DNA from 2 places in the Limnobaculum xujianqingii genome. Region 1 is predicted to be linked to the other one. Evidence: predicted binding sites of a transcription regulator. Region 1 holds the regulator's gene; the other holds the start of a gene.
What was found. Region 1 encodes CRP, which controls carbon source genes, mostly activating them, when cyclic AMP is high. Its sites were predicted from a motif close to ATGTGANNNNNNTCACAT; they were not measured.
Positions count from the first base shown of each region.

Region 2: the regulator CRP is predicted to act here: its motif matches at 2,380-2,397, upstream of GOL65_RS05100 (YchE family NAAT transporter).

Region 1 is NZ_JABMLK010000001.1:2,480,836-2,485,057, forward strand. Features, by position in the region: gene GOL65_RS11280 (YheU family protein) at 1-114, shown strand, start outside; gene GOL65_RS11285 (phosphoribulokinase) at 199-1,068, shown strand; gene crp (cAMP-activated global transcriptional regulator CRP) at 1,365-1,997, shown strand; gene GOL65_RS11295 (YccS/YhfK family putative transporter) at 2,068-4,152, shown strand.
Region 2 is NZ_JABMLK010000001.1:1,081,795-1,086,016, reverse strand. Features, by position in the region: gene adhE (bifunctional acetaldehyde-CoA/alcohol dehydrogenase) at 1-2,155, opposite strand, end outside; gene GOL65_RS05100 (YchE family NAAT transporter) at 2,628-3,275, shown strand; gene GOL65_RS05095 (HI1450 family dsDNA-mimic protein) at 3,366-3,701, opposite strand; gene cls (cardiolipin synthase) at 3,739-4,222, opposite strand, start outside.

The sequences.
Region 1 (4,222 bases):
CTAAAAAGCGGTCAGGTCATATTGGTTTGGTCAGAACTACATGAAACCATCAATATTATGCCCAAAGATCGTTTCAGTGATGATATGGAAGAACAACCTTATCCGGAGTATTGATTCATCTGAATAAAATTTTATGACAGCCCTGCATCAATCCGACTATGCTCTGGTAATAATAATGAAAATTAAGGAATCAGGTTAATGTCAGCAAAACATCCAATCATTGCAGTTACTGGTTCCAGTGGAGCCGGTACTACTACCACCAGTCTGGCCTTCAGGAAGATCTTTCAGCAGTTAAATTTAAGTGCCGCACGCATTGATGGTGATGCATATCATCGCTATACACGCCCGGAGATGGATGCGGAAATCCGTAAAGCCAGAGAGCAAGGTCGCCATATCAGCTATTTTGGCCCCGAGGCCAATGACTTTGCACTGTTGGAAAACAGCTTTATTGAATACGGAAAAACCGGAAACGGACGCACACGTAAGTACTTGCATACTTATGATGAAGCGGTCCCCTATAACCAAACCCCGGGTACCTTTACTCCCTGGCAACCGTTACCTGAAACCACAGACTTGCTGTTTTATGAAGGACTGCATGGTGGCATCGTCACCGCTAAGCATAATGTTGCCCAGCATGTCGATCTGCTGGTTGGCGTAGTTCCTATCGTTAACCTGGAATGGATACAAAAGCTAATCCGCGACACGGTGGAGCGAGAACACTCCCGGGAAGCCGTGCTGGATTCCGTAGTTCGCTCTATGGATGACTACATCAATTACATCACCCCACAGTTTTCCCGGACTCATATCAACTTCCAGCGCGTCCCCACCGTTGATACTTCTGATCCATTTTCTGCGAAGAGTATTCCAACGATGGACGAAAGTCTGGTAGTTATTCACTTCAGGGGGCTGACAGGCATTGATTTTCCCTATTTACTGGTCATGTTACAGGGATCGTTTATCTCCCAAACAAACACTCTGGTCATTCCGGGAGGAAAATTGGGGCTGGCAATGGAGTTAATTATCACACCATTAATACAGCAACTATTAGAAGGCAGAATATTAGAATAGGGAAATGAGGGTAAAACAGGCGAATAACCCGAATCAGCGCCGCTTAACCCTCATTTTAGTAAGACAACACGAGACTCTTGGCTCAACCTGTGTTAAAATCATAGTGTGGGTACAATAGATAAATTAGAGTTCGCTCAGGCTGATGTGGCACCAGCCCACAAACACCTCTATATTCTTTTTTACATCAGCTATAATAGCGCTCACCTGGCAAGTTATATGCTTCGGGGCGGGTAAGATTTTCGGCAAGCTTCTCGCTTTGCTGTGTTAGGCAGTGACTACAAAGAGGATAACAACAAATGGTTCTCGGCAAACCGCAAACAGACCCTACTCTCGAATGGTTTTTATCTCATTGTCATATTCATAAATATCCATCCAAGAGCACACTTATTCACCAAGGTGAAAAAGCAGAAACTCTTTACTATATTGTAAAGGGTGCCGTAGCCGTTCTGATTAAGGATGAAGAAGGTAAAGAGATGATCCTCTCCTATCTCAATCAGGGGGATTTCATCGGAGAACTTGGCCTGTTTGAAGAAGGTCAGGAACGCAGTGCCTGGGTCAGGGCAAAAACAGCATGTGAAGTTGCTGAAATTTCATATAAGAAATTTCGCCAGCTGATTCAAGTTAACCCGGATATTTTAATGCGTTTATCCGCTCAGATGGCCAGCCGCTTACAGGTTACCTCTGAGAAAGTAGGAAGCCTTGCCTTCCTTGATGTTACGGGCCGTATCGCACAAACATTACTCAATCTGGCTAAACAACCGGATGCAATGACCCATCCAGACGGAATGCAAATCAAGATCACCCGTCAGGAAATTGGTCAAATTGTTGGATGTTCCCGTGAAACGGTAGGACGTATTTTAAAAATGCTGGAAGATCAAAATCTGATCTCCGCTCATGGAAAGACTATCGTTGTCTACGGGACTCGTTAAATAATAAAGAGAAGCGGATAGGTTTAGGGCCTCCAGTTGCCATATCCGCTTCCCTTTACCCGGGAGGCCTATGTGGCGACGAGTCATTTATCATCCAGAAGTCAATTATGCTCTGCGCCAAACGTTAGTTCTCTGTTTGCCTGTCTTGCTGTTTTGGCTACTCGACGACCTGGCAACCGGCTTTTTACTCTCCCTTGTTCCTGCCTGCTGCAGTATTGGTGGTTTGGATACTCCCCATAAACACTTTTTCAAACGGCTGGCTATTGGCGGCGGGTTGTTTGTTATCAGTAGTGTATTGTTGCAGTTTCTTCTGTTGTGGTCGGTTCCACTACCGATCTGCATGCTTATTCTGACGCTATTATTTGGCGTAACGGCAGAAATTAGTCCGCTTTATGGTCGGTTAATGCCTGCTGCATTAGTCACCGCTATTTTTACCCTCAGTATGGCGGGCAACTTACCTGTTTGGCGAGTAGCCATGTTATTTGCCATTGGCACAGTCTGGTATGGTTTGTTTATCCATCTGTGGTTTCGGCTTTGGCAAGAACAGCCCATGCGAGAATCACTTAACCTGCTTTTCCGTCAGTTAGCCTGTTATTTTGAAGAGAAGTACAGCTTACTGACCCAGCACACCGACCCGGAGAAAGCTCTCCCTCCACTACTGTTACAACAACAGAAAGTGATGGACATCATCTCATTGATTTATCAGCAAATTTATATGATCCCTAACCTGAAACACCCTCGTCATCGGCGATTAATTCAGGCGTTTCAAGTGGCCCTCGATTTGCAGGAACACATTACCGTCAGTTTGCACCAGCCAGTCGAGGTACAAAAACTGGTTGAACAGAGTCAGGCCGAAGCCATCATTCGTCATAATGCAAAGACCATTAGTCAACGTTTGCAGGCATTAGCCGATAATATTCTCTATCACCGCCGTTCAACGCCTTTCAATATGGATTCTGAGTTATCAGCACTGGCAAAAATTGCCCGACAGCATCCGGATAATCCGGTAGGAACTTTTTGTTATTATCATTTCAGCCGTATTGCTCACTTACTTAGCCGCCAAAAGCCTCTATACAACCGAACACTGATGCCGATGCAAAGTCGTCTTCCTTTTTTGCAGGCGCTAAAAAGTTATTGTTCCCTTAAATCTGCCGCATTCAAAAATGCCGCACGCCTTGGCCTCACATTAGCGGCAGGCGCCGGCATTGGGCTGACGCTCAATCTACCCAAGCCTTATTGGATACTAATGACCATTATGGTGGTCAGCCAGAATGGCTATAACGCGACCCGTATTCGAATTCAGCACCGCTCACTGGGCACCATGATAGGTATTCTTGCCGGAGCGGCAATTTTGCATCTCTACTACTCTCAGAACCTGATGTTGATTTTGATGTTGGTACTGACATTTTGCTCTTATCTAATAGTACGTAAGAATTATGGTATGGCGGTGATTGGGTTCACCATTACCGCGCTCTATACCTTACAGATTATCTCTAACAGTGGTATGAACTACCTGTTGCCACGTCTTATCGATACGGTTATTGGCTGTATGCTGGCATTTGCCAGTAGCCTGTGGCTGTGGCCTCAATGGCAAAGCGCACTGTTACGTAAAAATGCTCACAACGCACTGGAGACCTATCAACAGCATCTGCGGCAAATATTTAATATGGGCACAGATGTTGCTGAACTGGCCTATACCCGAATGAGAGTTAATCAGGCTCACAATACGCTTTTTACCGCATTGAATCAGGCCATGCAGGAACCGGGATTCAATACCCGCTATCTGGCCGATATGCGTCTTTGGGTTACCCATAGCCAGTTTTTGGTTGAGCATCTGAACGCGATAACAACCATCGCCCGAGACCAATATGTACTGGTTCCCGCGTTGGCACAGAAGTATTTAAACGCTTGTGAAGTCCTGATTCAGATTTGTCAGCAGCGTCTGGAATATGACGGCCCCAGCGGTGATACCAGCATATTACCGATTGTGGAATCCGGGGATGATAAAGATGAGTTATCAGAGATCTCGATGGAGAAACATATCGAAAGGATACTGGCACACCTTACGACAATGCATACTATTTCTTCACTAGCGTGGCAGCAGAGGCCGCATCATGGAATGTGGTTGAAGAGGAGATTGAGAGAAGAGGGGTAGCTAATAATTTTTTGAAAATTTACCTCGGTGGATATTCCGGCCGTAAACACTATGTATTCATATCTTCACT
Region 2 (4,222 bases), 1.4 Mb from region 1:
GGAAGGCGTTTGCGAAGGCAATGCCTGCAATAGTCGCCGCATTATGAACACGCTCACGAGCAACCGGATTCTTAGCGCCTTCTTTATAGCTAACCGGCAGATACTCTTTCAGCAGTTTCAGCGCCTGTAGAGCCTGACCATCAGTATATTCGTTAGCCAGAACTGATACATATGCTTCTAATGCGTGGGTTACTGCATCCAAACCGCCAAAAGCACAAAGTGATTTAGGCATATTCATGACCAGGTTGGCATCCACAATCGCCATGTCTGGTGTTAATGCATAATCGGCTAATGGATATTTCATACCGGTAGCATCATCAGTTACTACAGCAAACGGTGTTACTTCTGAACCGGTACCTGAAGTAGTGGTGACAGCGATCATCTTGGCTTTCACACCCATTTTCGGGAACTTATAGATACGCTTACGAATATCCATAAATCTTAATGCTAATTCTTCAAAGTGGGTTTCAGGATGTTCATACATCACCCACATGATTTTAGCTGCGTCCATTGGGGAGCCACCGCCTAATGCGATGATGACATCAGGCTTAAAGGAGTGCATTTGTTCTGCCCCTTTACGCACGATGCTCAGTGTAGGGTCGGCTTCTACTTCGAAGAATACTTCGGTTTCAACGCCATATTGTTTCAGGACATTAGTAATTTGGTCTGCATAACCGTTGTTGAATAAGAAACGGTCAGTAACGATAAAGGCACGTTTGGCACCATCGGTCGCAACTTCTTCTAAAGCAATGGGTAATGAACCACGACGGAAGTAGATTGATTTAGGAAGTTTATGCCATAACATATTTTCTGCTCGCTTAGCCACAGTCTTCTTATTGATAAGATGTTTTGGTCCTACGTTCTCAGAAATTGAGTTGCCGCCCCATGAACCACAGCCTAATGTCAGTGAAGGTGCCAGCTTAAAGTTATACAGGTCACCAATACCGCCTTGGGAGGTTGGCGTATTAATCAGAATACGCGCTGTTTTCATCTTATCGCCGAAGTAGGCAATACGTTCGCCCTGATTATCCTGATCGGTATACAGACCTGATGTATGACCAATACCGCCCATAGCAACCAATTTCTCGGCTTTTTCTACTGCATCTTCAAAATTTTTCGCCCGATACATTGCCAGCATTGGAGAAAGTTTTTCATGAGCAAAAGGCTCTGACTCATCAACTTGAGTCACTTCACCAATTAATACTTTGGTTGTGGCCGGAACCGTTACGCCAGCCATTTCTGCAATTTTTACAGCGGGTTGACCAACGATAGCGGCGTTGATAGCGCCATTTTTTAAAATGATTCCCTGTACTGCTTTTAGCTCCTGGCCTTTTAGCATGTAGCCGCCATGAGAGGCAAAGCGTTCACGTACAGTGTCATAGATCTTATCAACTACGATAACAGACTGTTCTGACGCACAGATTACGCCGTTATCAAAAGTTTTAGACATCAGGATAGATGCAACCGCACGTTTAATATCAGCGGTTTCATCGATTACGACAGGGGAGTTACCTGCACCTACACCAATAGCAGGTTTACCTGAGCTATAAGCGGCCTTAACCATACCCGGACCACCGGTAGCCAGAATCAGGTTGATATCCGGATGATGCATTAATTGGTTTGATAACTCAACGCTAGGTACGTCAATCCAGCCAATAATATCTTTTGGAGCACCGGCTTCAATTGCGGCTTGTAAAACGATATTGGCAGCTTCATTGGTCGCATTTTTAGCGCGAGGATGTGGAGAGAAGATAATTCCGTTACGGGTTTTCAGGCTAATAAGTGCTTTAAAAATAGCCGTAGAAGTAGGGTTAGTGGTTGGAACGATACCACAGATAATACCCGTTGGTTCTGCGATGGTAATAGTACCGAAAGTTTCATCCTCTTCCAGAATACCGCAGGTTTTTTCATCTTTATATTTGTTGTAAATGTATTCAGAAGCGAAGTGGTTTTTAATCACTTTATCTTCCACAATACCCATGCCAGATTCTTCAACTGCCATTTTAGCCAGAGGAATACGGGCATTTGCTGCCGCTAAAGCGGCGGCTCTGAATATCTTATCGACTTGTTCCTGAGTATAATTAGCATACTCACGTTGAGCTTTTTTCACTCGTGCAACAAGTGCGTTAAGTTCAGTGGCGTTACTTACGGTCATTGTGACTCTCCTAAGATTGATAAATTTTTTTAGTGAGTAAGTCGCGATGCAAGTATTAAGTATAGTGGAAGCTCTGTTATCTCAATACGATTTACTTACTGAAAAAATCTAAGCTAAATTATTGTTATAACTAAATTTAATTTTACAGGTAAATAATATATGTGTTGTGCGTGCCTATATATTTATTTGTTGTAACACAGCTTACCTATTCATAGTGATTGATATTGTGATTTATATCACATAAATAGCATGCTGACACCTTTCAGCAAGCCAGTTTGTTACAAAATTATCCATCCAGAGGTCAGGCATTACATTTATATAATATTAATTTGCTATATTAGGGTTATATCGCTGCATTTTTTCTAAAATTGGGTGTTGTATCCGGTTTTTAACGCTAGACCCTAAAAGATAACTCTATTACATTAAGCACCGTTTCAATTCGAGCTGCGGTCTATTACATAGGGAGTCCACAATGGGCCATGCCATGTTGGATTTATCAGGATACATTAAGTTCCTTGTTGGTATGTTTGCATTAGTTAATCCGGTGGGTATTCTTCCGGTTTTTATCAGTATGACGAATTATCAGTCGCCAGCTGCCAGAGATAAAACCAATCTGACGGCGAACTTATCTGTTGCCATTATATTGTGGTGTTCGCTGTTTTTAGGTGATGCGATATTGCGTCTGTTTGGGATTTCAATCGACTCTTTCCGTATTGCGGGCGGTATTCTTATTGTGACTATCGCAATGTCGATGATCAGCGGTAAGCTGGGGGAAGATAAGCAGAATAAGCAGGAAAAAACTGAAACCGCAATTCGTGACAATGTTGGCGTAGTACCATTGGCACTTCCGTTAATGGCAGGGCCGGGAGCTATCAGTTCTACAATTGTCTGGAGTACCCGATATAACACCTGGATGGATTATCTGGGTTTCTTTATTGCGATTGCTTTCTTTTCATTTTGCTGTTGGCTATTGTTCCGTGCTGCGCCGCTGTTAGTTCGTTTGTTAGGACAAACAGGAATTAACGTTGTAACGCGTATTATGGGGCTATTGCTGATGTCGTTGGGAATTGAGTTCATTATTACGGGAATAAAAGTGTCTTTCCCGGGATTGCTGGCTTAGATTTGACGTTAGTAAGATAAATAATAAAAATCCCCGCAAATCAGGCGGGGATTTTTATTATAAAGGCCTAAATACTCAAAATTAATCAGACTACTCTTTCCAGAGAATGTGACAGAACTTATGGTTTTTCTCACGGCTGATAAGGATTCGGGCAAAAATATCATCGACTTCATCTTCTTCATTCGTCAGGCCGATTATTACTTCGGCGAAGAAATCAGGATTTAAATCAAAGTCTACATGTTCAAGCCACTCATCCGAAGGATCGTGTAGCTCAGCGGCTCCGCGATCTTCAAACTGCAGGTTAAATAGAATGACATCTGCCGGGTCAAGATTGTCAGAGGCCAGTTCTAAAAAAATATCGTAGGCCTGATCCAGCGTTTCGTCTTCATCCAACCGGTTATCTAAATCAAAATCTGCTATATCCATCGGGACGCTCATCAAAGAGAATATTTAAATGTTGTGGCTATAGTAATGGACTGAAGAAATAAAATAAACGTTCGATTATCCGATTCCACATAGGGCGAGTTGCCCACTCTTCCGGATTCAACAGTGTTGAACGAGCGATATAGTCTTCCTGTACACAAGCCAGATCTTCAGCAAATGCCCGGTCATCGACAGTGACTGTTACTTCAAAATTCAACCACAGGCTACGAATATCCAAATTTACGGTTCCTACCAGACTAAGCTGGTCGTCAACCAAAACACTTTTAGTGTGAAGTAATCCGCCGTCAAATTGGTGTATTTTGACACCGGCCTCAAGGAGTTCAGAGAAGAATGAGCGACTGGCCCAGCCCACCATTAAGGAGTCATTTTTCTTTGGAACAATAATATTAACGTCAACGCCTCTCAGAGCGGCAGTGCAAATGGCATGCAGTAAATCATCACTGGGAACCAGATAAGGCGTTGTCATAATTAAACGCTTTCTGGCGGAATAAACCGAAGTAAGC